2 regions of the Sinomonas terrae genome follow, and region 1 is predicted to be linked to the other one. Evidence: riboswitches for the same ligand, from Rfam matches in the RefSeq annotation. Region 1 holds a riboswitch; the other holds the start of a gene.
What was found. A riboswitch is a leader RNA that binds a small molecule or an ion and turns the genes downstream of it on or off. The one in region 1 is predicted to bind magnesium.
Positions count from the first base shown of each region.

Region 1 (15,257 bases):
GGAGACTCCACAGTCAGGGTCCCTGCCCCTCGGGTGGAACCAGTGGATACCACGGGGGCCGGTGATGCGTTCGTGGGCGCCCTGAGCGCGAGGCTCGCTGTCGGCGCCTCCCTCAGCGAGGCGGTCACCTTTGCTGTGCGGGTGGGTTCGTACGCTGTCTGCCGCGCCGGCGCTCAACCCTCGTATCCTTGGCGCGGGGATCGCCTTCCAGAAGGGACAGCATGAAGAAGCGCGGAATTCTGAACGGTCCGCTGAGTGCGGCGATCGCTACCCTCGGCCACGGCGATCTGGTCGTCGTCGCGGACTGCGGCCTGCCTCTTCCGCTCAACGGTCCAATAGTCGACCTTGCACTCGTCCCGGGTGTGCCGAGCTTCACACAGGTCCTCGACGCGCTTTTGGACGAGTTGGTCATCGAGTCAGCTGTCGTCGCGGAGGAGGGCAGAGGAAGCCTCGTCGAAGGATGGGTGCAAAGCCGTCTCGTGGGGGTCTCATCGATTTCCCACGAACAGTTCAAACGCCTCGCCTCCGAAGCGAAGGTTCTCGTCCGAACCGGGGAGGCCACGCCTTACGCCAACGTGGCCTTGCGCTGCGGCGTGCCGTTCTAGCCCCTGCCCCAACCTCCTAGGAGCTGCCCCAACCTCCTAGGAACCGTGCTGGGGCGCCAGTAGGCTGAGCCGGTGGGGAACATTCGCACCGCTTCTCTTGTCCTTTCCGCTGTCCTGCTCGGGGCCGTTCTGACGTCGTGCGACGACGGGTCGAAGGCCGCGGCCGAAGCGGCGGCGAAGGAGCTCAGCAGCGGACTCTCGTCCCTCGACGTCTCGCACGCAGCGCTCATCGGAACTGATCCGGGGGCTGCCCAAAGCCAGCTCAAGTCGATCGTCGCAGGGCTCGGCGGCCTCAAGCCGTCGGTGACGGCGGGCCAGCCGACGACGGCGAACGGCACCACGACCGTGCCGTTCGACTTCAGCTGGGACCTTTCGGGGCGTGAATGGAAGTACACGACGACGGCGGAGGTCGCCCAGTCGAATGGCCACTGGGGCGTCAAGTGGGTCCCCGGACTCGTCGCGCCCGGGCTTCAAGCGGGCGAGGTCCTCAAGCTCCGCACGACGGCGCCGGCCCGAGGAGACATCCTCGGTGCGAACGATGCCCAGCTCGTGACGGAGCGGCCAGTCAAGCGCGTGGGCATCGACAAGGCGAAGGCTCCCGCGGCGCAACTCGACTCCTCGGCCCGTGCCCTCGCGTCCCTCGTTGGCGTGGACCCCGCCGACTACGCGAAGCAGGTCGCGGCCTCCGGCCCTCAGGCCTTCGTGCAGGCCATCGTTCTGCGAGACACGCCGGACCGGACTCCGACCGACGAGCAGATCGCCGCCATCCCCGGGGCCTTCGCCCTCGGCGACACGTTGCCGCTTGCGTCGACGCGCGAGTTCGCGCGGGCCGTGCTCGGAACCGTCGGCGACGCGACGGCGGAGCAGATCCAGAAGTCGAACGGCGAGCTGAGCGCAGGCGATCAGACCGGGCAGGGCGGGCTCGAGGCACAGTACGACGACCAACTTCGCGGCAAGGACGGCGTGACCGTGCTCGCTGGCCACCCCGACGGAGGGTCGGCGGCCTCGGGCACTCAGCCGGACCAGTCGCGGACACTGTTCACGGCCCCTGCCCAGACGGGGACACCGCTCCGCACCACACTCGACCCGAAGCTCCAGCAGCTCGCCGATGACACGCTCGCCTCGGTCGGGCCGGCGTCGGCCATCGTGGCGATCCGCCCCTCGGACGGCTCCGTGCTCGCCGCCGCGAGCGGCCCGGGAAGCAACGGCTACAACACTGCGATGCTCGGCCAGTACGCGCCCGGCTCGATCTTCAAGACTGTCGATTCGCTCGCCCTCTTCCGCCAGGGCGCGACTCCAGATCTCAAAGTGCAGTGCACTCCTACCCTCACTGTCGACGGGAAGACGTTCCAGAACGCGACGGGCTACCCGGAAGACCATCTCGGCACCATCACGCTCGAGGACGCCTACGCGCACTCGTGCAACACAGCGTTCATCTCTCAGCGCGACAAGGTCTCTCAGGCGCAGCTCCAATCCGCGGCGACATCGCTCGGCCTCGCCATCGATGCCCCACAGCTCGGCACGGACGCGTTCATGGGCTCCGTTCCCGCGACCGCGGGGACGACGGAGCACGCCGCCTCGATGATCGGCCAGGGGCAGATTCTCATGTCGCCGCTCTCGGCCGCCGTCATGGCCGCGTCCGTTCAGAAGGGGGGCCTCGTCTCGCCGCGGCTCGTCCTGAACACGGGCGAAAGCAAGCCGGCCACTCCGAGCGCATCGGCCACCCCGAGCGCCTCACCGAGCCCCGCGCAGGCGAACGATAAACCCATCACGGCAGCCGAGGCGGCCCCTCTGCAGGCGATGATGCGAGCCGTGGTGACGAGCGGCCACGCAGGCTTCCTGCTTTCTGTCCCTGGAGCCCCCGTCGGAGCAAAGACCGGCACCGCCGAGTTCGGAAGCGACAACCCACCCAAGACCCACGCGTGGATCATCGGGGTCCATGGAGATCTGTCGGTCGCCGTATTCGTGGACGAGGGCGGCCTTGGCGCAACCATCTCGGGCCCGCTTCTGACCAACTTCCTCACCAAGGCGAGCCAATGACCCGCGAAGGTGAGCAGAACTTGGCCGTCGGTTCCGAGGTGCCGGTGGACCGGCCCGCGGTGCGGCGGGCGGCAATCGCAACGTTCATCATCTTCGCCACCAACGGCTTCATCTTCGCGAGCTGGGCAGCGCGAATCCCCGCGGTCACCCAGACCCTCAGGCTCTCAACCGGCGAGATGGGCCTCGTCCTGCTCGTCGGGGCCATCGGCTCGCTGTGCTCGATGCCTCTCGTCGGCCCCATTTCAAACCGAGTCGGAATCGTCCGGACCGTGCGCCTCGGAGGGCTCTTGGCCGTCCTCGCGGGCGGCCTGCTCGCACTCGGCCTGCTGATCGTGTCCGTGCTGGTCGTCGCCATCGGCCTTGCCCTGTTCGGGATCGGAATCGCCCTCTGGGACGTCGGCCAGAACATCGAGGGGGCGGACGTCGAGCACCGGCTCGGTCGGACCATCATGCCGCAGTTCCATGCGGGCTTCAGCGGCGGAGCGTTCCTGGGCGCCATCGTCGGGGCGGCCCTCAGCGCACTGGGTGTGCCGCTCCCGCTGCACCTCGCGGCGATCATGGTCGCCGTCGTCATCATCATGATCTTGGTCCCCCGGCACTTCCTGCCGCTCACCGCGCATGCCGCGACGGAGGCTTCCGCGGACGACGGCGCACTGTCGGCTACCGAAGGCAAGGAACCTCGCGGGGCACGTGCCGCCTGGACGGACACGCGCACGCTGCTGATCGGCGTCGTCGTCCTCGGGGCAACGCTCACGGAAGGCGCAGGCAACGACTGGATCGCGAAGGGTTCGGTCGACGGCCTCGGCACGAGCCAGTCTGGGGGCGCGGCGCTCTTCGCGCTCTTCGTCGGCGCCATGACCCTCGCTCGCTGGTTCGGCGGCCGCGTCATCGACAAGCTGGGCCGCGTCGTCGCCCTGCGCCTGAGCATGGTCTCGGCACTCATCGGCCTCGCGGTCTACTCGCTCGCGGGCTCCTACTGGTTTGCCGCCGTCGGCGCTCTCCTCTGGGGCCTGGGCGCGGCGCTCGCGTTCCCGATGGGAATGTCCGCCGCGTCGGACGATCCACGGCACGCAGCCGCCCGCGTCTCAGTGGTGGCGACGATCGGGTATATCGCGTTCCTCGCAGGCCCACCGTTCCTGGGCTTCCTCGGCGACCACGTCGGCCTCCGGCACGCCCTCCTCGCGATCCTCGTGCCCATCGCGGTCTCGCTCGTGCTCGCGGGGGCCACGCGCAGGCGCGATTGAGCGCGTCCCGGTCAGAAGCCCGCCACGCCGTCAGGCGTTCCGAGGCCCGTCGGCCCGTCCCACCCGGTGCGCGCGGTGCACCACTGCGACGGCGAGCACGTGCCGTTGCTGCCGGCGCTGACGTCGAACAGGCTGCCGGCATGTGCGTAGGGCACTGAGTTCGCGTACGTACCCGTAGCCTTCGAGCCCGTGTTCCCGCTCAAGGCGTACACCGAGGCGATGATCGGCGAGGCCTCACTCGTGCCGCCGAACTGGCCCCAGGTCGAATTCGCGCTCGAGGTCGGGTAGTAGACCGCGAGGCCGCCGTAGTTGGGGTCTGAAACCGCGGCGACGTCGTTCATCGCACGCCCGCCGCAGCCCGTGTTGTCAGCCGAGGCCGCCTGCAGCGTGGTGTTGAGGCTCGAGCAGCCGGAGCCCGTGCCGCTCCACACCGACTCGCTCCAGCCCCGCGGGTTGGACGCAGCGACGAGCGAGGTGCCGCCCACAGCGGTCACGTAGCTCGACGAGGCGGGGTAGGAAGCGCCCTGATAACCGTTGTCGCCCGCGCTCGCAGTCACCGCGATCCCCGGGAAGTTGTAGTACTTCCCGTAGGTCGAATCAGCTGCATCGGATCCGCCGTAGCTGTTCGAGATGGCGACGACGCCCGGCAGCTTTGCGGCCGTCTGGACGGCCGTGCCGAGATCGCTGAACGAGGCGGTGTTGGCCTGCAGCACTACGATCTTGCAGTCCGGACACGCCGCGGAGACGGCGTCGACGTCGAGTGACTGCTCTTGGGCCCAGCCGAGGTTGAACCGGGGAAGCCTCGTGCCACCGGTCTCATTGACGACGCGGAGGCAGCCGTCGGACGTGGTGCAAGCGGGGAGGCCGAACTGCGAGCGGTACGTCGCGAGGTCGCGCGCGAGGTTCGGGTAGCCGTACGCGTCGACGATTGCGACCGTTCGTCCACCAGAGGCCGTCCCCGCCAGGTGGTATGCGCTCTGGAGCTGGGAGGGCCTGAGGCCGGTCGACGGCGGAGCGCTCGCATTCGAGATGACGTGCCCCGAGGGATCCACTGCCTGCCGGGCGGTGCAGGCCGCATCGCCCGCCCGCGGCGTCGCACACACCTGGATGGAGCGATCACCGCGGGCAGGCGCGCCGGGCGCCGCCCATGCTGGTGCCGAGCTCACGGCGAGACCCGCAACCAACAGCAGGGCCGACCCTGCGGCTGACAAGATTCTTCTCTTCACCGACGTCCCCTTTGTCCAGTGACCGCTGAATCTATGACAGCAGAGGTCAACACGGTCTGCTGGACTGTCGCAGACCGGAATGCGGATCACAAGACGCGGAGGACTATTCCCAGCCGATTCCCAGCTTCTATTCCTGCGCGGCTCGGGCGAGGGATCGGCGCACGAACCAAGCAAGGGCCGCGATCACGAGGACCACGACCACGCCGACGGGGATCGTCCAGACGGGGAAGCCGCCCGAAGAATCCGAGGCCGCCGCCGACGACGGCGTTGCAGCCGACGACGGCGTTGCAGGCGCCGTCGCATTGTTGCCGTTCGTCGCTTCCGTGCTCGAGGTTCCGCCGCCTGCTGCCTTCGCCGTGAACGTGAAGGTCCCCTCGATCGGATGGGAATCCGAGGAGACCACCCGCCACACGACCGTGTACTTCCCTGCGGGCGCTCCTGGCTTGATCGCCTGGGTGACGTTGTTGTCGACGACTGTCGCCGCGCCGTCGGCCTGATTCGTCCCGCTCGCGTCCTTGACCTGGATCTCGGTGCCGATCGCGATGGGCGTGTGGTCGTAGGTCAGGACCACGGAATGGGGCACGGCTGTGACCGTCGAGCCGTCGGCCGGGTTCGTTGTCTCGAGCACGTCGTGCGCCTGAGCGGCTGCGGCGGGCAGGGCGAGGCCGGCGGCCATCCCCAGGACGGCGACGGCCCGCAGGAGGACGCGGATGGGGCTTCTCATTTGGCTTCCTTCCGTCGGCCGCTGAGGACGAGGCCGAGTGCGGCTGCTCCGAGGATCACGCCGATCGCGCCGAGGATGAGTCCCCAGGTGCCAGCCGCATCGCTCGTCTGGGAAGCCGGGGTCGCAGTGCCTGCGCCCTGGGCCACGGGAGTCGCGCTCGGTGCCGGGCTCGCGTCGTCGGCCGGCGTCGTCGTGAACGAGGGGGCGGGGTGATCCGGCTCGGGCTGGCCGGCCTGCTGGATCTGGTTCCAGTTGACCACGCGGCCGTCCGTGTAGGTCTGGATGGCGGGCAGGACGATCTTGGTCCCCGCCGCGGGAAGGATGCCGACGGAGAGCGAGAAGGACTGGTACTCGTTCGGGCCGATCTCGTGCGACGCATCGTTCGCCGTCCACACGACCGAGGTCGGGGCCTTCGTGACCGTCGAACCGTCGATCGTCACCGGCTTCGGCAGCGTCGTCGTCGTGACCTGCGCCGTCCAGCCCTCGATGGGCTTGACCGAGACCGAGGTGAAGGGCGTGTCGGTCGGCAGCTTGACCTCGAGCTTGTTGGTCTTCGCTGTAGCGGACTCGTTCGGCATGTTGAACGTGAGGTGGGTGAAGCCGTTGGCGGCCGGATCGTCGGGGTCCACGCTGACGTGGGCGGAGGCGGCAGCAGCGCCGGTCGCGATGAGCGCTGCGGTGGCGACGGCGGTGCCGAACGCCTTCAGTCCGCGGCGAATGGTCTTGTTCATGATGATGGTTGGCCTTCAGTCTCACCGGGCACGGGTGCGCCCGGGCGAACGGATGGGGAACCCGCCACGAGCGGCGGGCGGTTGGGCCCGTCTCAGGAGACGGTGAAGGCCGACGGCGGTCCGCGCCGTGCGGGCAGGCGCAGACTGCGCCACGCCCGGGGGAGTGCCGCCTCGGTGAAGGCCGGGACGGAGGGCCTGGCGAGCGGGGTGATCGCGACGAGAAGCCGAACGAGCGGACGGAACCAGCCCAGGAGGGCCCACACCGCCGACTCGCCGCGGGCAAGGAGCAGTGCAGTCAGGACCGTCGCGATCGCATGCGCGAGCAGCATCGCGGTGCTGTCGCTGTGGGTGTGCCCGCCCGCGGCCGATTCCCCGAGCACACCGAGCACGTGGACGTGTCCCGCGTTCGGCCCGAGGGCGGCCGTGGTCGAGGCCGAGACGGAGAGGGCATTGAACGCATCGTGCAGCCCGAACTGCCCCGCGCCGAGCACGGCGAGCATGATCGGAGCCGAGATCCTGCGCCCCGCGAGGGCTATGACCGGAAGGGTGACGAGGGCGAGGACGCCTGTGACGATGAGCGGATCCGGCAGACTCCCGCCGCCCGCAGTGTGGGCGCCCGCGGCGAGCAGCACTGTCGTGAGGGCGACGACGACGGCGCGCGAGAGCCTGAACAGCGCACGCATGCTCGCACCACCTCTCGCCAGAACCTCGGGGACGACTCCTACTGTACGGAGGCGAGCGGTGCGACGCGGAATTCAGCGTTGGGATCGCGCGACGCGGCGACTACCACGGCAGGATGCCTGCGTCCTCGTGGAAGGTGCCGGTGGGCCCGTCCGGGCCGATCGTGGCGAGCTTTGCCACAATCTCCGCGCTCTCCGCTGCAGGGCGGCCGGGATGGCTGCCCGCCCCGCCGCCGCCGAGTTCGGTCGCGGTGATGCCGGGCTCGACGGCGTTGAATTTCACCTCCGGCACGGCGCGCGAGTACTGCACAGTGATCATCGAGACGGCCGCCTTGCTCGACCCGTACACGATCGAGGGGAAGCGGGAGGCCGGGCGGGACGGCTCGTGCACGGCCCAGAACGAGCCCAAGGCGCTCGAGACGTTGACGACGACGGGATTCGGCGACTTCCGCAGCAGCGGCAGGGCGGCCTCGGTGACCCGGATGATGCCGACGGCGTTCGCGTCGAACACCTCGAGGGCGCTGGGGCCGTCGAGGGCCTCCGCGCGGCCGCTCTGGGAGCGCTTGGCGATGCCGGCGTTGTTGACGAGGACATCAAGGCCGCCGTCTGCCTCGATCTGGGCAAGGGCTGCTGCGACGGAGGCGTCGTCGGTGACGTCGAGCTGGACGAACCTGGCACCGAACTCTTCGGCGGTGGCTTCTCCGCGTGCTTTGTCCCGAGCGCCAACGTAGACGGTGTGTCCTGCGGCGACGAGCAGACGGGCGGTTTCCTTGCCGAGGCCCTTGTTCGCCCCGGTGACAAGCGTTGTGGTCATGAATTCACCTTCCGCCTCACAGGCGGAGTTAGGCAGTCGTCTGGTTTTCGTAGGAACGGCAGGGCTAGGAAAAGGCCGCAAGCCGGATGGCAGACTGGGTGGGTGGAGCGCGAGGAGTTCGGGCAGACCGTGCGCCGGTGGCGCGACCGGGTGTCCCCTGACGTCGTCGGGCTGCCGCTAGGCGGCCGACGGCGCGCCGTCGGCCTGCGCCGCGAGGAGCTCGCCGCACTGGCTGGCATCTCGGTCGACTACCTCACCCGCCTCGAGCAGGGCCGAGCCACCAAGCCCTCGGGCCAAGTCGTCGAGGCGCTCGCTCGCGCGCTGCGCCTCTCAGACCCCGAGCGCGTGCTGCTCTTCCGGCTCAGCGGCCAGCAGGCTCCCGGCCGCGGGTCCGTCTCCCAACGGATCCCGCCCAGCGTCCAGCGGCTCCTCGACCGGCTCTCGGGCAATCCCATAGTCGTCTACGACGCGGTCTGGAACCTGATCGCCACCAACTCCGCCTACGAGGCGCTTACCGGTGCCTCGGCTTGGCGGGGCATCGAACGAAACGGGGTCTGGCGCAACGTCGTCGGCCCCGGCCCGGTCGCCGTACTAACCCCGGACGAGCTCGCCGAGCAGCAGGAAGCGCTCGTGGGCGACCTTCGCATGACCGCGGCCAGATACCCGGATGATCAGAGCGTCCGCCGCCTCGTCGCCGAGCTTCGCAGGCAGAGCCCGCGTTTCGCCGAGCTGTGGGATTCGGCCGCCCTTCCCTCGCGCCAGGACACATCACGGAAGAAGTTCATCGACCACCCGGAAGTCGGTCGCATCGGGCTCGACTGCGACACCCTCGTCGTCGCTGGCGATGACCTGCGGATCATGGTCTATTCCGCTGAACCGGGCAGCGAGGACGCAGATCGCCTTGCCCTCGCGATCGTGCTCGGCACGCAGTCACTCATGGGCTAGACCCGGCCCTCCGGGGGCGGGCAGACCGGCCAGAAGCCTCAGCCCTCCGAGCCCGTATCCCGGTGGTTCGACTCGCGGCGCGACCAGTCCTCGGGAATTGCGGCCTCGAGGGCATCGTCCACGGTGATGACGCCGATGATCCGGTGGTCCTCGGAGAGGACGGGCATGGCGAGGAGGTTGAAGTCGGCCATGCGGGTGGTCACGTCGACGACGTCGTCGGTCGCCTTGGCGACCACCACGTCGTCGTCCGCAACCTCGGCGAGCACGCTCGCGGCGTCGGCCTGCACCGCTTGGACGAGGCTGAGCGCACCTGCCAGCGTGCCGTCCGTGGCGAGGGTGTAGATCATCGTGAGCGCCTGAGGCTGGAGCAGGTGGGCTCCACGGACGGCCGTGAGGGCGTCGGCGACTGTCGCAGTGGCCGGAAGCGCGAGGAATTCCGTTCCCATGAGGCCGCCGGCTGTGAGGTCGTGGTAGCCGAGGAGCCGGTGGATCACGCTGCGCTGCGGCTCGGGTAGGAGGTCGAGGACGGGGAGGCGCCGTTCCTGGGGGAGGTCCATGAGGGCGTCGGCGGCGTCGTCGGCCTGCATGCGGGACAGGACCTCGGCGACCTCGTCGTCGGAGCGGTCCCGGAAGAGCTCGGATTGGCGGTCCTCGTCGAGTTCTTCGAAGACGTCGGCCTCGAGCTCGGGATCCTCGTGGACCTGGGCGAGGAGCTCGTTCTGCTCGTGCTCGGTGGCCTCTTCGATGATGTCGGCGATCTGGGCTGGCTTCAACTCAGGGATGCGGCCGGTGGCCATACGGATCTGGGCGGATTCGGCATGGCCGATGAGCGGTTCGAAGTCCTTCCAGTCCCGCGGCGCGTGTGCGGAGTGGCGCGGCCCGAGGCTGAGCCATCGCCGGCGGTGGACGTCGAGGCCGGTGGCGGCCCAGCCGTCGAGGACGGGGGAGAGCTGCACGTCGTACGCCTTGACGAATGCGACGCGGGAGACGTCGATGAGTCGGTGTCCCAAGACGTCCTCCGAGAGGAGCACCTCGCCTTCGCGGCGGCGGAACTCGCGTAGGTCTACCGTGCTCACTCCGAGCTGGACCTTCCCGGGGGCGAGGGCCGCAAGGTCGGCGGCGGAGACGAAGACATGGGCGCCTCCCACAGCGACGACGAGGCCGGTCACCAGCGGATAGCCGTCATGGCGCAGCCGGACGATAAGGTCCGAAAGGGTGCCCATTCGATGCCCGTCAGAGTCCGTCACTGGTTGGCGCAGGAGCACCGAGAGCGAGATGGAGGCGGTCTGGGCGGCGGTGGTCATCGGGTGCCTTTCAGTGCACAGTGCTGGTGCGTCTCGAGGCGACTGTACGTCACTCCGGGGTGGGCTGGGAGGAGGCCTCTCAGGCTGCGCCGAGGGCGAGCTGGACCACGCGTACTACGACAAGGACCATCGCCACGATCAGGTAGACCCACAGCACTCCCAGGCCGAGGCGTCGAGTGAGAGAGAGCTGCGGACGCTCGAGGAGGGCCAGCGGCGGCATCCGCCAAGTGAGTCGCTGGGAGCGGTCGACGGCGGGCCCCACCGCGATCTGGCCCCTCGCCCGGGCACGGATCCTGAGGGCGCCGAATGCTGCAGCGGCGAGGACGGCCACCACCACGCCGCCGATGAGGATCTCGATGATGGCGCTGCCGTCGATCGCCGGGAACAGCGTCGCGGCGGTCAGGACCACGGAGAGGATCACGAGGATCGCGATGACGATCGAGGTGAAGACGTTCATCGCCTTGCCGTTGACCCATGGGCCCATGACGGCCTTGTCATTGCAGAGCAGCAGGAGGAACAGGGTCGCGGAGGGCAGCAGGACGCCCGCCAGGACTTGGACGCCGACCGTGAGGAGCCCGAGAGGGCTGCCCGGGATGATGACGACGATCGCCGAGACGAGGATGATGCCCGCGAAGGCGGCGTAGAAGCCCTTGGCCTCACTCACCTTGCGGTGCAGTGAGTGCTTGAGGCCGAGGACATCGCCGAGCGCGTAGGAGGTCGAGAGGCCCACGGCGGCGGCCCCGATGATCGAGGCGTCGATGAGCGCGAGGGCGAACAGGATGCCCGCGAGGTGACCGACGTACTTCCCGAGGCCTTCAGCGACGCCTCCCGCGTCGGTGAACTGCCCGAACTCAGGGCGGCCGGCGAAGGTGAAGGCAGTGAACGAGATGATCGCGCCCGCCGCGATCACCACGATGACGATCCCGATCCACAGATCGGCCTTCTCGTACTTCATGTAGCGCGGGGTGATGCGCTTGTCGATGACGTAGGACTGTTGGAAGAACAGCTGCCAGGGGGCGATGGTCGTGCCGACGATCGCAATGATCAGGAGGGTCACGTCCGAGATGCTCGATCCAGCGGGCACGCCCGGGACGAGGAAGCCGTGGGCGATCTGGCCGTAGTCGGGTCCGGACATGAAGAAGATCGGCACGAGCAGGAGCGAACCGAACACCAGGACCATGCAGACGCGCTCGAAGCGCTGGAACGAGCCAGTGCTCGTGGCCCCGACCACCACGAGGGCGGCGACGATCACACCTGGGATCTTGGGGACCCCGAGGTAGGTCAGTCCGATGCTGATGCCGATGAACTCGGTCACGATGGTGAGCGCGTTGAGGATGAACAGGTCAATCACGCTGAACGCGCCCCAGAACTTGCCGAAGCGCTCCACGATGAGCCGCGCGTGGCCCACGCCGGTCACAGCTCCGAGCCGGAGCACCATCTCCTGGTTCACGTACAGCACCGGAACGAGGAGCAGGAGAGTCCACAGGAGGCCCGTGCCATAGTTCTGCCCGGCCTGCGTGTATGTGCCGAACGCCCCGGCATCGTTGTCGCCGACCATGACGATGAGGCCCGGCCCAATGATGGCCAGGAGGGTCTTGAGGCGCACCTTCCAGCTCGACTGGGCCGAGGACTCGTCGAGACGGATCGTGCCGAAGGCACCCTTGATGTCACCGACGTGCGCGGCATCGAGCACGGCTGAAGTGCTCGAGGTCTGGTTGCTGTGTTGGCTCGGCTGCGGCGTCCGCGCCTTGGCGGCGGGACGACGGGCACGGTTCAAAGAGGTCTTGGTCATCAGGACCGGCTTCCTCCCAGCGGTGGCCGGGGATCGTGAAGCGGGCACGCCGAGGGGCCCAGTCGGGGGCCGTCATCGGCGTGCGGGTGGGGGAAGACGTGCAGCTGGAGGATGAATCCAGTCAGAATGCGCGCAGGGAGGTACTACTGTCGCCGCTTGACAAGGCGAACCACCTCCTGCGCATCGTCTTCACGTGCCTGGGGAGGCCCCGGGCAGACTGCCCGGGGTGCCCTTCCTCGTAAGACCTTTGGCACTTCGCGTCGTGACCCTCTCTGGGAGGGAGCCAATCGGGGTTGCCCCTTAGCCCGGGGCAGCCTGTCCTGACCGGTGGCGTCTCTCGACGTTTAGGGTCGCTGGCTTGTATCCGCGAAGGAGCCTCAGCTAACGAACGGCACCTTGCGTGGACATGATACATGCCGGACCTCGGAGCGCAATTCAGAAAGGCTGCTTTCCCTTAGTCCTCGAGGAGGATGCTGGCCACACAGGTTCATCCCACGGAGCGTCGCGCGGCGGCCCCGCCGGTCCTAGCGTGGAATCGTCAGCTATCTCAGGAGGGGACATGATCCAGGCGACCGACCTGGCGAAGGTCTACGGTGCCAAGACTGCGGTCGATGGCGTCACGTTCACGGTTCAGCCCGGCCGAGTGACTGGGTTCCTCGGGCCGAACGGTGCCGGCAAGTCCACGACAATGCGGATGATCATGGGCCTCGACGCCCCTACACGCGGCACAGTTACGGTCAACGGGTCGCCGTACCCGAAGCACCGGGCCCCACTGCGTGAGATCGGCGCGCTGCTCGAGGCTCGCGCTGTACACCCCGGCCGCACCGCCTACAGCCACCTTTCGGCACTGGCGGCGACCCACGGCATCCCCTCGCAGCGGGTCAACGAGGTCATCGAGATGACCGGACTCGGTGCCGTCGCCAAGAAGAAGGTCAAAGGCTTCTCGCTGGGCATGGGGCAGCGCCTTGGCATCGCGGCTGCCCTCCTGGGCGACCCACAGGTCGTGGTCCTCGACGAACCGGTCAACGGCCTCGACCCCGAGGGGGTCGTGTGGGTGCGAAATCTCGTGAAGTACCTCGCAAGCGAGGGCCGCACGGTGTTCCTCTCGAGCCACCTCATGAGCGAGATGGCGCAGACCGCGGACCACCTCATCGTGATCGGACGGGGCCGCATCCTCGCCGATGCGCCGATTGACGACGTCATTTCGAGCCAAGGCAAGGCCCGGACTCGGCTCCGTACCGATCGCCCCGAAGAGTTCTCACGCCTTCTCGCACGCTCGGGAGTGACCATCCAGGCTCCTGAGCACGAGGTCCTCGAAGTGGGCGGCCTCGATCCTCGGACCATCGCCCAGACCGCGCTCGACCACCAGATCCTCGTCTACGAGCTGACCCCGCTCCAAGCCTCGCTCGAGGAGGCCTACATGCAGCTCACGAAGGACGACGTGGAATACCGCTCGCATGACGCGAGCCACCACGAGGAACCGCCGGCATCCAGCCCCAGTGGGGCGCTCGGGACAAAGGCTGCCCATGAGACACAGGAGGCAACGCGATGAGCACGGCAGTCGAAACCAACCGCCGCTCGGCTGCTCCCGAGGAGGGACTCGCGGGACCGAACTTCTTGCGTGTCCTCAATTCGGAGCGGATCAAGTTCCTCTCGCTCCTTTCGACGCGCATCCTGCTGCTGTGCGGCGTCGTCCTCCTCGTCGGCTTCGCCGCGCTCCAGGCGTGGGGCATCGGACAAGTCACGTCCGCTGCCCACAACGGTGGCCCCGGGGGTCCGCGAGCGGAGGCCTTGGATACGACGTCGGCCGTCCTGCACCTCCCAGCCGGCGGCGTCTCGTTCGCACAGCTCATCGTCGGCGCGCTCGCAGTCCTCATGATCAGCTCGGAGTTCACCACGGGCATGTCGCGCGCGACCTTCGCAGCCGTTCCAACACGCTGGCCCGTCCTCGCAGCGAAAGGCGTGTACGCCGTCGTCGTCGGCTTTGTGCTCACGTACGTCGGCGCCTACATCGGCGGGCTTGTCGCACAGCCAATCCTCGCGAACTACAACCTCCACCTCGACATGGCGAGTGGGGAAGTGCAGCGGTTCATGCTCCTCAATGCGGCCTACGTCGCGGCCGTGGCCCTCATGGGTCTGGCCCTCGGGGCGCTCCTGCGGAACTCGGCCGGAGCGATCGTGACCCTTGTGGCGCTTCTGTTCGTGCTGCCGATCATCTTCCAGCTCATCCCCGGCGACTTCTTCACCGAGGCCCGCAAGTACCTGCCGACCAACGCCGCGGACGCGATGTTCGAGGCAGGCTCCAGCAGTGCCCTCAATACCGCCTACCTCGAGCCTTGGCAGGGCACGCTCGTCCTCGTGGCGTACGTCGTCGCCCTGCTCGGCGCCGGGTTCGTCACACTCCGGCAGCGGGACGTGTGACGAACGGACCACAATGGACATCATGTCCCGCGTGATCAAGACGGGAGGTGCGCAGCCTGCGGGCGGCGCACCTCCCGCAGGCGTTCCTGGCGCTGCGTCTCGGCCTGCAGGGACTTCGCCCGCGCCACAGGGCATGGCCGGCCCCACCACAGCCCTGCCAGCCAGACGCGGCCGCCTTCGCCAGTTCCTGTATGAGCACCCGCTCGCAATGGACGGGCTCGTCGTGTTCTCGAGCGCCGTGCTCTCCCTCAGCGCCCTCATCGAAGAGGGACGGGGCGGGTTCTGGTGGCAATTCGCCGTCGTGCTCCTCTCGCAGGCAGCGCTCATGTTGCGCCGCCGGGCGCCGTGGCCACTCCTGGGCGGCATCGTCGCGGCGGACGCGATCGTCCTGTTCGCCACTCCTGAGCTCGGCAGCATGGGCGCAGCCGTCTGGTTCGCGCTGTACGTCGTCGCGCTCCGCCTTCGCACCGTCTGGGCGCTCGTCGTCGCAGTAGCCTCGAGCCTTCCCGCCGGCGCGTACTTTGCGTTTGTCTACCGGCCGGGGGAGGAGTTCCTCGCCCAGCACGGACCCTTCATCGGCCTCGTGGCATCCGTTTCGGTGATCCTCTCGAACCTCGTCGCGACGGGCGTCGGCATTGTGGTCCGCGGGAACCGCATCCACCAGGCCGAGGTGCGCGCGTGGGCGATTCGGCGGGCCCAACTCGCTTCTGTGCAGGAACGCAACCGGATCG
Region 1 covers NZ_JAKZBV010000001.1:86,345-101,601, forward strand. The annotation lists gene L0M17_RS00380 (ribokinase) at 1-225, shown strand, start outside; gene rbsD (D-ribose pyranase) at 222-605, shown strand; gene L0M17_RS00390 (penicillin-binding transpeptidase domain-containing protein) at 678-2,645, shown strand; gene L0M17_RS00395 (MFS transporter) at 2,642-3,889, shown strand; gene L0M17_RS00400 (S53 family peptidase) at 3,901-5,115, opposite strand; gene L0M17_RS00405 (copper resistance CopC family protein) at 5,243-5,839, opposite strand; gene L0M17_RS00410 (DUF1775 domain-containing protein) at 5,836-6,570, opposite strand; gene L0M17_RS00415 (hypothetical protein) at 6,663-7,253, opposite strand; gene L0M17_RS00420 (SDR family NAD(P)-dependent oxidoreductase) at 7,354-8,064, opposite strand; gene L0M17_RS00425 (helix-turn-helix transcriptional regulator) at 8,167-9,009, shown strand; gene L0M17_RS00430 (magnesium transporter MgtE N-terminal domain-containing protein) at 9,048-10,313, opposite strand; gene L0M17_RS00435 (Nramp family divalent metal transporter) at 10,393-12,105, opposite strand; M-box (ykoK) riboswitch at 12,331-12,501, opposite strand; gene L0M17_RS00440 (ABC transporter ATP-binding protein) at 12,665-13,657, shown strand; gene L0M17_RS00445 (ABC transporter permease subunit) at 13,654-14,526, shown strand; gene L0M17_RS00450 (sensor histidine kinase) at 14,549-15,257, shown strand, end outside.

Region 2 (15,257 bases), on a different contig from region 1:
AACGCCACGCCCCAGCAGGAGGCCCGGTACGGCTGAGCCTTGTCGGAGGCAAGTGGACCACGTTCCGGGCGCTCTCCGAGCACCTCGCGGACGAGGTACTGCACGAGCTGGGCCTGGAGCGGCGCACGAGCACCGCAGAACTCCCCATAGGCGGCGGCACAGACTACCCTGCTGACCCGGCCGCTCGGCGCCGTTGGATCGCCTCCCATCTCGCCCCCGGCATCGCCCCAGAGCGCGCCGAGGTACTGCTCGAGCGCTACGGCACCCGCGCGGCCGAGGTCGCCGCTTACCTCGCCTCCGGCGACGACCGCCCGCTGGCCAGCACTGACGAGCTCAGCACCCGCGAACTGGCCTACATGGCCGAGCACGAGCACGTCGGACACGCGATCGACGTACTCATCCGCCGCACCTCCCTGGCCTTCCGCGGCCTCGTGACCGCCCGTCTCGTCTCGGAGATCGCCGAGAACCTGGCGCCCCATCTCGGCTGGGACGCCCAACGGATCCGGCAGGAGACCGAAGACGCCATCACCACCCTGACGCTGGCACATCGCGTCCAAGTCAGGGCTGAAGGAGCACTCCTGTGACGCTCGCACCCGAGGGGCGCCGGCTGCTGCGCATCGAGCAGCGCAACGCCGAGACGCCCGTGGAGCGCAAGCCCGAGTGGATCAAGGCCAAGGTCCACATGGGCCCGGAGTTCATCCAGCTCAAGAACCAGGTGAAGAAGGAAGGCCTCCACACGGTGTGCGAGGAGGCCGGCTGCCCCAACATCTTCGAATGCTGGGAGGACAAGGAGGCCACCTTCCTCATCGGCGGCTCCGAGTGCACGCGGCGGTGCGACTTCTGCCAGATCGACACCGGCAAGCCCTCCCCCCTGGACCGCTTCGAGCCCACCAAGGTCGCCCGCTCCGTCCTGTCCATGGGCCTGCGCTACGCGACCGTCACCGGCGTCGCACGCGACGACCTCGAGGACGAGGGCACCTGGCTCTACGCGGAGACCATCCGCAAGATCCACGAGCTCAACCCCGGCACGGGCGTGGAGATCCTCATCCCGGACTTCTCCGGCAAGCCGGAGCACATCGCCGCGATCTGCGAGGCCCAGCCCGAGGTCTTCGCGCACAACGTCGAGACAGTGCCGAGGATCTTCAAGCGCATCCGCCCGGCGTTCCGGTACGAGCGCTCCCTCGACGTCATCACCCAGGGCAGGAACCGGGGCATGGTCACGAAGTCCAACCTCATCCTCGGGATGGGCGAGACCCGCGAGGAGGTCTCGCAGGCCATGCGCGACCTCTACGAGGCCGGCTGCGACCTGCTCACCATCACCCAGTACCTGCGCCCCTCCGAGCGGCACCACCCCGTGGACCGCTGGGTCAAGCCGCAGGAGTTCCTCGAGCTCTCCCAGGAGGCCGAGGAGATCGGGTTCCTCGGCGTCATGAGCGGGCCCCTCGTTCGCTCCTCGTACCGCGCCGGTCGCCTCTGGGCGACCGCCATGCGCAAGAAGGGCCGCGAGATCCCGCCCCAGCTCGCCCACATCGAATCCTCAGGCACCACCCGGCAAGAGGCCGCGAGCCTCCTCGCCGCCGAGACGTAGACCGCGTTCCGGGCAGCAACCGGACTCCAACCACACCCCAGGAGGCAAATATGGCCACCGCTCTCGACAAGTATGCGGAGATGGAACCCCACTGGGACTACCCAGTGGTCATCGAATCCCACATCAACGGCATCCGAACGAAGGAGATGAACCCGAACACGCCGACCACCTACAACGAGATCGCCGAGGACGCGATCCGCTGCTGGGAAGCAGGAGCCGGCGCCATCCACGCCCACAACACCAGCTTCGACCTCCTCGGCGAGAACGCCTACAAGGACTACATGCGCACCTGGGACACGGTGCTGCAGAAGCACCCCGACATCACCTGGTACCCGACCACCTGCAACAACCTCCGCCTCCTGCCCCACGAACATGGGCTCGAGCACGTCCCCCTCCTCGCCGAAGGGGCGAACGTCCGGATCGCCTGCGTCGACACGGGCCTGACCCTCTTCGCCACCGACGTCGACGAGGACGGCTACCTCTCGGGCCCCGAATTCGGCTTCAACTACCGCCGGATCGCCAGTCAGGTGAAGATGTGCCGCGAACGCTCCGTCCCCATGGTCTTCGGCGTCTACGAGCCCGGGCACCTGCGCCACGCCATGCACTACGTGAACAGGGGACTCTCAACGCCAGGCTCGATGTGGGACTTCTACCTCATCGGCGACTACGGCCTCACCGCTCTCGAGCCCATCGCCACGAACGGCATGAAGCCTAGCCTCGAGAGCCTCTACTACTACCTCTGGATGATCGAGGAAGCCCAAGTCAAGCACCCCTGGTACATCTCCGTCTGGGGACAGGGCGCCCTCGACGACACCAGCCTCCTCCGCCGGGCCATCGAACTGGGCGGCCACGTCAAGACAGGACTCGAACTCTTCTACGACCCCGCTAGGAACCCCACCAATCTCGAACTCCTCCAACAGGCGCAGGAGATCGCCCGAGAAGTCGGCCGACCCATCGCGACCCACGAAGAAGCAAAGGCTCTATACAACATCGTCTGACCGACCAGTCGCCTTACCGCTCAGCAACCTTGGCCAGCCGGGTTCGTCCGCTCCACGGGACGCTCTACAGCCTCTCAAAGGGAAGAAGACGAATCCTTTCGGCTCTCAGGCCCTCTTTCAGCGGCTGATCCCCTGGTCGCGGCCGCCCCTGCCGGGCAGCTTCCTGGTGCCCGGTGCCCTCTCCGGCGTGCTCCCTGCCGCGGTGCCCGGCCTGGTCGGGAACGACTGGCGCAGGAGGCGCTGGACCTTCTCCTGCTCGCTCTCGACGGCGGGGGCTGCCTCGAACCGGCCTGCCTGGTGCTGGTCCTTGAGCGTCTTCAGGTCCCCGCGCACGGCGGCGAGCTTCTCCACGGCAGCGGCCCTGATCCGCTCGGCGTCCCGGAGCCGGCCCGCCGCCGTGTGCATGTCGAAGACGGCGCGCATGGTGTTGCGCAGCTGGGCGAGCAGGAGAGCGTGGCCTGCTGCTGTGGAGGGCCCCACTGCGGTCTGCATCAGCAGCATGCCCGCGCCTTTCGCGCTGGGCATCGGTGCGTGCTCGGTCCGCGGTGGGAAGCCGCGCAGCTGGGCCGTGCGGGAGAGGGCTTTGGCTGTCTCGGCGAGCGGTCCGGGAACAGGTTCGGTGCGCAGGCTCCAGGCCGCGAACGCACCGGAGGTCTCGCGCGCGAACTGCGCCCACAGCGCGTCATCGTTGAGCGGGATCGCCTTCATCCGCTCGAACAGTTCCCCGACCTCTGCAGTGGCCTTCTCCCATTCGGCTGCGGTGGGCACTCGGGCCTCGCGGCCCTGGGTGGTCGGGCGCTTCCCGTTGGCGGCTGCCTGCCATTCGGCCCTCGCAGCCGCGATGCTTTCCCCAGTGCTGGTCCAGCCCTTGCGCAGCTGCGGGAGGGCCAGGTCGCGGGCGATCCTTCCCCCGCCGAACCACACGGGCCTCTCTGCCTTGTTGTGGGGGCGGAGCGCGACGGAGTAGCCGGTCACCGTGGCGGTGTCTGCGTGGGCGAAGCGGGGGCGGACGAGGATGCCGGTGCGGCGCAGGCGGCGGACGAACTCGGCCTCGTCCATGCTCGCAGTGGACGCGGCACGGAGCGCGCGTTGGAGGCGGTCGCGGTCCAGCTCGGGGGCGCCCTTGGCGTTGGCGCGTTCGCGCTCCTTGGGGTGGTAGCCGCGCTCGGAATGGACACCCCGGACGACGCGCAGCCCGTGCTCGGCTTCGAGCTCGGCGCAGGCGGCCTGGGCGCGTCTGAAGTCGTTGTGCTGGCTCCACCGGGTGCCGTCCTCGCGCACCATCGAGACCGCGAGGTGGATGTGGTCGTTGCCGGCTTTGCTGGGTCCGTGGTGGATCGCGATCCACCGGCACGGCGGCTTCCCGTCGGCCCCGGTGAAGCCCATCCTCTCCGCGAAGCCGTGGGCGATCTTCCCCCATGCCTCGTCGTCGAGCTGGCCCTCGTCGGCGGGCAGGCTCAGCGAGATGTGGAGGACGTGCTTGGCGCCGGGCTTGCCGGCGCCGAAGACGGCCTTGGGGATGTCCATCTCGCGTCCCAGCTTCAGGGCCGACTCTGCATCGAGCGGCTGCCCGGCCTCGGCGCCGACGATGATGTCGGAGGCGGCGACCAGGCGTTGGTCCCTGTGCTCGTTCGCGCGGCCCGGGCCCACGAGGTAGTTGATGAGTCCGACCATCCGCTCGCCCTTGGTGACGTTCGGCATCACGGGCGCATCACCTGCATCACGGCCTCGTCGATCCGGGCCATGAGCCGGCGCGCCGCCGCCACTGCCGCAGCGGCGTCCTCGGGGAATTCACCGGTCGCGTTGGCGTGGCGGGCGATCTGGTTGACGTTGTTCGACACCGCACCCAGAAGAGTGCGGATTCCCAGCAGCTCCGCCGCCAGATTCCGCCGGTCGTGGGCGGTCTCTCCCGCCTCGGCGAAGGCTCCTTCGAACAGCAGCCGCGGGACGCTCACGTTCGCCTGAGAGGCGCGCACGATCAGTGCGGCCTTCTCGGCCTCGGTGACGTAGACATCGATCCTCTTCGACCGCCCACCCGGGGTGTTGTCGCGGCGCGACTTGCCCAAACGATGAACCGTCTTCGACTCGGCCACGACCACTCCCTCCCCTGTCAGCGCAGCGACCCCGAATGTCGGGGACCCAGACGCCAGTCTGGCAAAGGAGCCAGCGCAAGCGCGCGACGACACGCCATTTACCCCCGGGTAAATGTATAGCTTGCTCCTCCCCGGGGGGGGTCTGAGGTTTTTGAAACCGTTGGACAAGTGGTCCCGGAACCCCCGACCCCAGGTCGGTCTCTGCGGCGCGTCAGCCCAAGGTGCCCGCGGCCCCAGCGCATAGGGTTGCCGCATGGACATCGAGCAGATCGAAGCCGCCGCCCAGCGGAAGCTGGAAGAAGACCGCCATGCCAGGGTGACCTCCGTGAAGGCCTACGCCGAAGCAGCCAAGCGAGTCGCCGACCTGCGGGCAGACCTGAAGGCAGCAGAGCGCCAGCACCTCGCCGCACACCGTCAAGCCGTAAAGCTGGGCTGGTCGGAACCGGACCTGAAGGCCTTCGGGATCGAAGCCCCGACCATCAGCGTCGGCGGACGCCCCCGGAAGGCGAAAACCTCCTCAGAATCCCGCCCCGCCAAGGACACGGAAGAAGAGCCCTCCGTGCAGCCTCCGACCACTGCCGACGAGCCGGCCAGCCCTGAAGGGTAGGGGCAGCACGTAGCCGAGTGGGCAACACTCATCGCCGCCCTCCTGGGCGGCAGCGGCCTGTCCGCGATCCTGGCGAGCTTCGCACCTTTCCGACGCTCGCACAGGCTACGCAATCGTCTCGAAGAGATCGACGCCGCCGCGAAACTGGTCAAGGCAGAAACCGCTGAAGCCCGCGCCCTAGAAGTAGCGCGCACGAAGATCGCCTTGGAAATCGCAGCAACAGCATTGGATCGCAGGCCGAACCACCGACTAGCAGTCTCATGGACCTTCCTCTGCGCCATGGGATACGCCATCTTCATGGTCGTGCGTGGCATCATCGGTGGACCGCCACCCAAGATCGGTTTCGCCGACAACCAATCAATCATTTGGGGCATGGCAGTCTTCGACCTTGCCCTCTTCGGATTCACCGCAACCGCCATAGTGCGCGGCACCGCGCGGCACCGCGCGGCACCGCGCACGCTTCATCCTCATGCTGGCAGACAGCCCATGGAAGGAACGCAGGGTCCTCGGATCGTCCCTCGTGCGACCAACCGTGAGTTTCCGGGAAATCCTCTCGAGGAAGAATCTCAGAGACGTCGAAAGAGCCCTATTGAGGGAGCCTCAGCGGAAGGGCCGAGGCCCCGCAGAAGAAGACCTGGACAGCGCCAAGATGGCCGAGAATCCTTCCTGACCTCTCGTCCCCATGTGCACAGCAAAAGCTCCATCGCTCCGCGGCTTTTCCTGCACACGCGTGGACGACAGGAACCGCCCCACCGCCTGCCCACAGCGGCCAGCCCCCTTAGCTCCGATCCTCGCCTGCCGCTGCCGGCCGCCGTGGACAGCCTCGAACCGCCGCGGGTCACCAGACACCGGTTGCTCCGAAACTGGAATGGTCACGTGTGTTGGAGGGGAGAGCGGTTCAGACCCGGTCGGGCGGGGGGGGCGAAGCGGCTACTTCTCCACGGAGACGTCGAGGCGTTTGATATCGTCGATCGCCGCCTGCCGAAGGCTCTTCGCTGCTTCAGCCAGGGCATCGGCTTCGGCATCGACCCTTTTGGCGTATTCGGTTCCGCTCTCCTGGAACTCGTTCCGCACGCTTCGGATGTAAGCGTCCATCGCGATGTAGGCGTCACCCGCCGCACTCAGCACACCTTCGGCGCCGTCTTCAAGGGTCGCCGCGGCCTGAACCTCGACAGCCCGGTTGATTGCCTTCATCAGGAGCCGGTCGTGCCGCTTGTCGCGCGTCTCCTTCGTCTCCCCCGAGTAGACGAAGGCCTTCTCGCGCCTGACGAGCTCGACCGCATGGGAGAAGTCGACGTAAGGGACGTAGAGAGCGCGCAATCGCGCCAGTTTGTCATCCTCCGACGCCGTTCATCCGCAAGGGCCGCGCGCCTGTTCTCGTGCCGTTGGGTGAAGAGCACTCCGAGGAACGCCGCGGCGCCGCCGAATACCGCTCCGATGGCTCCGCTGATGAGGGACCAGAGCGGATCCGGGCCGCCTGGATAGTTCACGATCACCGAGGCAGCAAAAAGCACCCCTCAATCTACTTCCCGGACCATCTCGAACAGCAAAGCCAGCGCCGGTGTAAGAGCCACTCGGAGCGCTGGCACACACTGCAGGCGTGCGCGAGACGGGCCCGCTGTCGCCGTCAACGAGCAACAAGTCTCTCAACCGCAACCACGACCCGGGCGAAGGCAGATCTGCAGGCAGGAAGGATCTAGCCCTGCCCCTTCTGAGCTCTCGTTTTCTTCTTGTCCGCTGCAGGCGCCTTCGCGAATTCCATTGGTACCCGATCTTCCTCTCGGCCTGTTCGATTTGCGACTTCAGGCTTCCTTTGCCGTCGATGAGGTTGCACACCTTCATCGCCGCGAGCAGCATGCAGAGTGCTGTGCCGAGCCATGACTCGTGTCCTCGGAGCTTTGCGTGGGGGGCGAAGGCCAGCCCGGGTGGTTCGCTGATCCCTTCCAGGTAGAAATCCCCGAGGCCCATCCCGGCGTGGCTGTAGGTGCTCAGCAGCCGCCAGTGGACGTAGATCTGGAGACCGCCGACGATGTGGCGGCATCTTTGCTCGAATGAGGGAAGGTCGATGTCGAGTGTTGCCAGGACGCCGTCTATCTCGTCGATGTCGGACTGGCCGAATCCTTCGGCCTCGGTCTCGACCAAGTTCGCGAAGGCGGCCCGCCTCTGCCGGAAGCCTTCTTTGATGATCGCCCTGGCATTGCTCGGCTCGAGGTAGAGCCAGATCGCGGTCATGGCGTTCTCGACCATGAGTCGGATCAGCGGCATCGCGTGGAGCATCCGGTCCTTCTCGGAGAGCTCGATGACGGTCCGCATCAGGTTGACCACATGGTTCGCGAAGCTCCAGATGAACGGGCCACCGCTTTGGATGTCGAACTCGGACTTCATGTTGAAGGGCTTCTCCCGCGACCGGTCCCAATGGCCGATCATCTTGCGGGCGTAAGCGCGCATCTCTGAGAGATCGGAGAAGCGCTCGTGCATGGCTGCTGCGTTGTAGATCTGGTCGCTCAACCTGACACTTCCGTTCTCGGCGTAGCTGGCGGCGGTGCGACTGCCCCGAGGATCCGCAGCCGGCCGCGGGTCCACTGGTGCCGAGTTCATGATCCAGCCACTGCTGGCAGAATCCATGGAATGAAGATCGGCGTGTACATCGACGGGTACAACCTCTACTACGGGGGCAGAGGCCTCTGCGGCCGTGGGACCGCCGGGTGGAGGTGGCTCGATGTGAGGGCACTGGCCGGCAACGTGATCACAGCCGCCTCGGGGTGGTCCACGCCGCATGACCTGCATGTCGTGTACTGCACGGCCAGGATCAAGGGTCGGGGCAACACCTCGGGTCAGAAGGACCAGGACGTCTACCTCCGTGCTCTGAATGCCAGCGGCGCAGTGGACGTGTTCGAGTACGGCACGTACGTCGAGAGGATCGCGACCAGCCCTCTGGCCACTGCAGGCAAGGGCGGGCGTCCGATAATCAGCCAGGCAACCTGGCCGCTTATGGTCAGGGACAACACAAACGGCGACGTTCCCGGAGCGACCTTCATCGCCTCCGTATCCAGGCGAGAGGAGAAGGGCAGCGATGTGAATGTGGCGACTCACCTTCTCCTCGACGTCCTGCGGCAGAACGTGGACGCTGCCGTCGTCGTCAGCAACGACAGTGACCTGAAGAAGCCAATCGAAGTTGCCCGCGACTCCGTCCCAGTGGGCCTGGTCAACCCCACCAAGAACTATCCAGCCGGCGCCTTAAACGGGGACCCAAACGCGGGACCAGGCGGTCATTGGTGGTACCAGCTGACAGCAACAGACCTGCGCAGAGCCCAGATGCCGGCCTCGCTCGGTCCCAAGATCACGCGTCCGAACGGCTGGTAAGTCAGGCAGATGGCAAAAATAAACCCGACCCCAGAGGGGTCGGGCGGTATGCATCAATAGTAACGCAGTGTTAGTGAAGGTCCAGTCCAAGCGCCTGAACGACTCGCCCCTCGCAATCGGCGCCAGCAGTGCCTTCGATCGGAGACAGACTGACAACGAAGCCCTCCTATGGCCTCGCGGCTCAACCGCACGCCCCTGCCCCAGCCCTTCCAGCTCTCCGACTTGCGGCAAGATGGTCACCAAACGGAGCGGACCAGCAGAGGTTCTCGGAACAGGGGGAATCATGATCGAGATGAACCGGCACCCAGTCGACTTGACCAACTGGGATAAGGAAGAGGACCCCTTCTATTTCGAGATCTACGGTGAGACTGAACCTCTCGTCAGCCTTGCGGCAGCCGAAGTCCTCCCCCCGCCCAATGAAGTCGACAAAGGTGGGCGGACATATGAGTACTGGTGGACTCTCGGGCACACAGGATCCGCGCCGGAGCACCACCACCTTTGGCCCGAACGTCCAAGCGATGAGCCTATCTGGAAGCACCTTGAAGACACCGCGGCCCGCGTCTACCTGTATTTCCCCGTTGAGAAGGGCTGGCGCATCAACGAGATCACATCAAGCGTGAAATACCTCAGCCCTGTCGCAAATCAAGCGGCCTGGACCGAAAAAGCCGCCGCAGAATGGAGCAAGCTGCAGCCCGTCGTCAACGGTGCGGCGACGATCGCATCTGGTCTTGGTGTCGTCCCCGTAGTCGGCCCAGCCGCAGCGCTTGCCGCGCCGGCTTTGGCTGCATTGGCGAAGCTTCAGATCGGCAGCGTCCCCCCGGACGTCAAAGGGTTTGAATGGTCGGCAGGCAAGGTGACTTTCGCTTCCAAGGAACACGGATTGATGCAGGGCGTGATGTGGACGCTGCCAAGGCAGATGTTCGAGCTGCTCGGTGGAAGACTGACCGGCAGCGTAGCGGTCACATTCATTCCGGCTCAGATGCAGAGCCGAGGTGGCAGTGAGGGGGCGAATCTCCAGCCAGCCCCTGTGTTGGGCCATGCCGTGGTCTACGCCGACGGACGGCAGCGATGGAGCCCAGGCAGCAACCACTTCGTCGAGTTGATGCTCTCCCCGAAGGAAGCCTCCTAAGTTGAATGCCGCCGGTGCAGCTGCCGCACACCGGCTTTGTCATGGGGGAGGCAGCATAAGAAGGTGTCCTGTCAAAGGTTCCTTTGATGGGACCGCTGGCCATCACCTTCGACCCTCTCGACGCTTGCCCGGAAAGTTGTGGACTTGATCGCTGTTTGGCGGTGATCTGTGATCGCTAAATGGCGGCCTACTGCGGTGAGCCGATCCCTTCGGGGGCACCTGAAGCGCCCTGGCGAGCACTGGTCCCATCAATGTGTCTCACGCCGCTCATCCCAGAAGAAGCGGAGTTCTGCCCTTGATGGGACGGGTCGCGACGTCTTCGATCGCAATAGCTTGCGAGACGTTCAGGTTATGAGTCGAATTGGAGGTGTGGCATTGAGCTGAGGTGCCGGTCTCCTGTAGATCGCGAACAGGACGAGCACATACAGCGCTCCCCGGGCTTCCGGGTCTACTCGCTTATGGCAACCTCAATCGGCTGCCAAGTCTCAATCAAGTGCAGACTGTCTGTTATGCGAGTGAGGCCTCTGCGCGCTGGCCGCAGCGACTTCCGGAGGGCAACGGAAAGGTATTCTGCGGGCTTCATCTTGACGAGGAGTTCGTCGAGTTGTGCGCTCACGACATCGATTCCTGCCAGCTGGTTGATCATCGTGTTGTAACTGGCGGCAAAGTCTGGGCTGACGGAAGACAACTCGACTGCAATACGTCGCAGTCGCTGCATGTCCACATCAAGCTCCTTTGTCGTGTTGAACATGCGTTCACCGATCTCACTGACCCGCTCCGCAGGTTCCTTGAACGCTCGCGCTGCGCGTAAGCTCCAAGCCTGCATTTGTTGAACAGTCTGGCCTTCACCCGGTGTGGGGCTCGTGGTCGCCCTACCGAGTGCCTCGATGGCTGGCGCCATGTCTTGACTCGTGCGCGTGAGCTCGCTGATCGCAGTCTCGATAGTGCCCATGAGCTCTGCGAGGCCTGGGGTATCGTCATCGTCGTCCTCGTCTTGGTCACGCCCGTCAGGTGACAGGGACCTGCCGCGGCGGTCTCGATCGCGACGCTGAGCCACAGCGGCGCCTCGGTGGGGAGGACGGTCCACGCTTGTGCGGGTATCATGTGGACGCAAGGTGCCGTTCGTTAGCTGAGGCTCCTTCGCGGAAACAAGCCAGCGACCCCAAACGTCGAGAGACGCCTCCGGTCAGGACAGGCTGCCCCGGATCCAAGGGGCAACCCCGATTGGCTCCCTCCTTCGAGGGTCACGACGCGAAGTGCCAAAGGTCTTACGAGGAAGGGCACCCCGGGCGCCCTGCCCGGGGCCAGCCCAGGCATGTGGGAAGCGACGTGCAGGAGGTGGTTCGCCTTGTCGAGCGGCGATAGTAGTACCTCCTCGCGCACCCGCTGACCCGCAGTCCGGCCAGCGCACTTCCCCCTGTCCTTTCTGCATGCCGACCATGGCCTTGGCCTGGCGCGTTCGGCGTGCCCGCTTCACCGGTCCCCGGCTGCCGCCGGGAGGAAGCAGGTCATCCCATGCCCAAGACGAACCCCACCCACCGCCGCCCCTCGCCGCCGGGACCCTCACAGACAGCTGTGGCCAGCTCGGCTGTGCTCGACTCCGCCCACGTGGGGGACATCCAAGGCGCCTTCGGCACGATCCGCTTGGACGACGCCTCGGTCCAGTCGAGCTGGAAGGCGCGCCTGAAGACCCTCCTGGCCATCATCGGGCCGGGCCTGATCGTTATGGTCGGCGACAACGACGCGGGCGCCTTCGGCACCTACACCCAGGCCGGCCAGGACTACGGCACGAGCCTGCTGTGGACGCTCCTTCTCCTGGTTCCCGTGCTGTACGTGAACCAGGAGATGGTGCTCAGGCTCGGAGCTGTGACCGGCGTGGGGCACGCCCGGCTCATCGTGGAGCGCTTCGGAAAGTTCTGGGGCGCGTTCAGCGTGATCGATCTGTTCATCCTCAACGCCCTAACGATCGTCACGGAGTTCATCGGCATCAGCATCGGCCTCTCGTACCTTGGCGTCCCCAAGATCCCCGGGGTGATCGTCGCCGCCCTCGTGGTCGTCGGCGCTACGAGCACCGGCTCGTTCCAGCGCTTCGAGCGCGTGTGCATGGTCCTCGTGTTCGGCTCGCTGCTGCTCGTGCCCATCTTCTTCATGTCCTCCCCGGACTATGGCCAGATCGCCCAGGGCTTCCTCATCCCCGGTGTGCCCTCGGGGTCGAGCATCTCGGATGTGACCCTCCTGATCATCGCGATCGTCGGCACGACCATCGCCCCGTGGCAGCTGTTCTTCCAGCAGTCCTACGTCATCGACAAGCGCATCACCCCGCGCTACATCAAGTACGAGAAGGCCGATCTCTGGATCGGGATCGTCATCGTGGTGATAGCGGCTGGGGCCATCATTTCCTGCACCGCCTTCACCTTCGCCGGCCGCCCCGAGTTCGGCCAGTTCACCGACGCCGGAGGCGTTGCCGAAGGCCTGGGGAAGTACGTCGGCCACCTTGCGGGGATCCTGTTCGCCCTGGCCCTGATCGACGCCTCGATCATCGGAGCCGCGGCCGTGGGCCTCTCGACCTCGTACGCGCTCGGCGACGTCCTCGGGCTCAAGCACTCCCTGCACCGCAAGGTCAGCGAGGCCAAGGGCTTCTACGCCGCCTTCGCCGGCATCATCCTCATCTCCGCGATCGTCGTCGTCATTCCCGGCAGCCCGCTCGGGCTCCTCACGGTGGGTGTCCAGGTCCTCGCCGGCGTGCTGCTGCCCTCTGCGACCTTGTTCCTCCTGCTGCTGTGCAACGACAGGGCCGTCATGGGCCCGTGGGTCAACGGGAAGGCGATGAACATCTTCACGTCGATCGTCATCGCGATCCTCGTGATCCTCTCCGTCGTCCTCACCGCCGCAACGCTGTTCCCCGGCATTGATGGCGGAGCGATCATCGGGATCCTCATCGGAGGCGTGGTCTTGGCCGTCCTCGCGGCCGCGATACTCGGAACCCTCAGGCTCCGAGCCCGGGCAACGGGCCAGATCGCGGCCGAGCCCGCCGTCGACCGCTCCCAGCGGCTCACTTGGCGCATGCCCCCGCTCGCCCTGCTCGAACGCCCGCAGCTCTCACTCACCCGCCGCCTCGGCCTCGGAGTGCTCTGGGTGTACCTGATCGTGGCGATGATCCTCGTCGTCGTCCGCGTCGTCCAGCTCGCCCTCGGCAGCGCCTGACCCACCTCCTCACCAGCGCGCGCGGGGTGACGTACAGTCGCCTCGAGAAGCCACCGAAGTGCACCGAAAGGCACCCGATGACCACCGCAGCACCCACCGCCGCCGTCTCCCTCTCCGCCCTGCTGCGCCAGCCCGTGACCGACTCCGACGGGCACCGCATGGGCAGCCTGGCCGACCTGATCGTCCGCCTCCGCCACGACGACTACCCCCTCGTCACCGGGCTCGTCGTCGCCGTCGGCGGCACACGCGTGTTCGTCTCCGCCGCCGACCTGGCCGCCCTCGCGCCAGACCGGATCCAGCTCGCCGTGAGCACCGTTGACCTGCGCGAGTTCCGCCGCCGCGAAGGCGAAGTGCTCCTGTCCGAGGACGTCCTGGGACACCGCCTCATCGACGTCTCCCGCGCAGCGTTCGTCAAGGCCTACGACATCCAGCTCACCCCAGTCCTGGACGGCTGGGCAGCCACCGGCCTCGACGTCCACCGCCGCCGCTGGCTCAGCCTCGGCCCGCGCCACGCGGCCCACCCGCCCCGGGACTGGAAGGACTTCGAGCCCCTCATCGGCCACGCCGAGTCCGCCCAGGTGCGTCTGGCCACAGGCCGCATCCCCGAGCTCAAGCCAGCCCAGATCGCCGACATCATCGAGGAGGCCAACGAGCACGAGCAGGACGAGCTCCTCGCCCAAGTCCACGAGGACCCCGAGCTCGAGGCCGACGTCTTCGAAGAACTCGACGAGGACTCCCAGTCCGAACTGTTCAAGGACCGCTCCGACGCCGAAGTCGCCGAAGTCCTGGCCCGCATGCAGGCCGACGACGCCGCCGACGCACTCATGGACCTGCCCCAGGAACGGCGGGTCCCCGTGCTCGACCTCCTGCCCGAGCCCCAGCGCTCCCGCGTCCACAGGCTGCTCGGCTACCACGACCTCACCGCCGGGGGCCTGATGGGCACCGACTTCCTGGCCCTGCCTTCCACCGCCACGGTCGCCGATGCCTTCACCGCCGTCCGCGGCGCCCGGCTCGTCCAGCCGCAGGCCCTCACCACGATCTACACCCTCGCTCCAGACGGCGCGCTCGAGGGCGCACTCACCCTGGTCAAGGCAGTCCAGGCCGACCCCGGCCTCACCCTCGCCGAGGTCGCCGACCTGGACGTCGTGGTCGCCTCCCCGGGAGACGACGTCATAGACGTCACGACACGGATGGCCGACTTCAACCTCCTCACCATGCCCGTCATCTCCGAGGACCGGCACATCCTAGGGCTGATCACCGTCGACGACGCCCTCGAGGCCGCCATCCCGCAGGACTGGTCGCGCCGCGAGTCGAACCACCGGGAGACCGGCTCCGAGAGCTGAAGGCCTCTGGCGGGGCAGGCCGCCTCGGAGGACAGTGGGCCGTATGGATGAGAGGGGGCTGAGCCGCAGACCGCGCGAACGGCCAAGCCTGCGCGTCCTGCTCGTGCCCCGCCTGCTCGCACGCGGCCTTCCCGACTGGGAAGTGTCACGCTTCACGGGGGTCCCGGCCGCGCTCGTGGAGCTCATCGCACAGGAGGAACCCGTCCCTGCGGCGGCCTGCACTTTCCTGCCTCCCCGGTCACGGCAGCCCTCCAGCCGTACTCGCCGCCCGGGAAAAGCAGTCCTGCGGCTGGCGACCCTCGCGGTCTACGCCGCCGGCTGCGCCCTGACCGTCCTCTGGCACCAGCCAATCATGCCCCTCGCCGTCGCCGCCGCCGCCCTGATCTCCCCGCACCCGCGCTCATGAGGACGCACGTCAGGCACTGCGAGATAGCTTGAACTCCGCTGCCGGTCACGATCCCTGGCCGGTGAGCGTCGTCCATACCCCGACCGCGCCGGCGACCGCCATGATCCCTGCGGTGGCCCAGCCGATGGTGGCTGCCACTTTGCCGTTGGCGTAGTCGCCCATGATCTTCCGGTCGCCGGAGACGAGCATGGTCACGATCAGGAACGGGGCGGCTGCGATCCCGTTGACGACCGCGACCAAGACCAGCAGCCCGATGGGGTCGCTCAGGAAGAGGGCGAGGATGATCCCGCCGACGATCCCGACGCCGAGGAGGCTGTAGAAGACCCTGGCGTTGCGGGGGCTGCGGTCGAAGCCCCACCGGGTGCCCAGCAGGCCGGCGAGGCCAACCGAGGCCGAGCCGGCCAGGACGGGGATGGCCAGGAACCCGGTGCCGATGAACCCGATCGAGAACAGCGCCTTCGCCGCCGGCCCTGCGATCGGCTCGAGTGCCTTGGCCGCGTCGGCGGCGCTGCTGATCTGGGTGCCG
Region 2 covers NZ_JAKZBV010000003.1:28,715-43,971, reverse strand. The annotation lists gene L0M17_RS22005 (glycerol-3-phosphate dehydrogenase/oxidase) at 1-584, shown strand, start outside; gene lipA (lipoyl synthase) at 581-1,588, shown strand; gene L0M17_RS21995 (beta-keto acid cleavage family enzyme) at 1,639-2,586, shown strand; gene L0M17_RS21990 (relaxase/mobilization nuclease domain-containing protein) at 2,704-4,287, opposite strand; gene mobC (plasmid mobilization relaxosome protein MobC) at 4,287-4,679, opposite strand; gene L0M17_RS21980 (hypothetical protein) at 4,933-5,286, shown strand; gene L0M17_RS21975 (hypothetical protein) at 6,217-6,606, opposite strand; gene L0M17_RS21970 (DUF5677 domain-containing protein) at 6,637-7,794, opposite strand; gene L0M17_RS21965 (NYN domain-containing protein) at 7,915-8,649, shown strand; gene L0M17_RS21960 (hypothetical protein) at 8,933-9,778, shown strand; gene L0M17_RS21955 (hypothetical protein) at 10,227-10,730, opposite strand; M-box (ykoK) riboswitch at 10,893-11,063, shown strand; gene L0M17_RS21950 (NRAMP family divalent metal transporter) at 11,294-12,982, shown strand; gene L0M17_RS21945 (magnesium transporter MgtE N-terminal domain-containing protein) at 13,060-14,325, shown strand; gene L0M17_RS21940 (hypothetical protein) at 14,369-14,731, shown strand; gene L0M17_RS21935 (Nramp family divalent metal transporter) at 14,777-15,257, opposite strand, start outside.
Region 2: another riboswitch for magnesium. It lies ahead of L0M17_RS21950 (NRAMP family divalent metal transporter); the one in region 1 lies ahead of L0M17_RS00435 (Nramp family divalent metal transporter).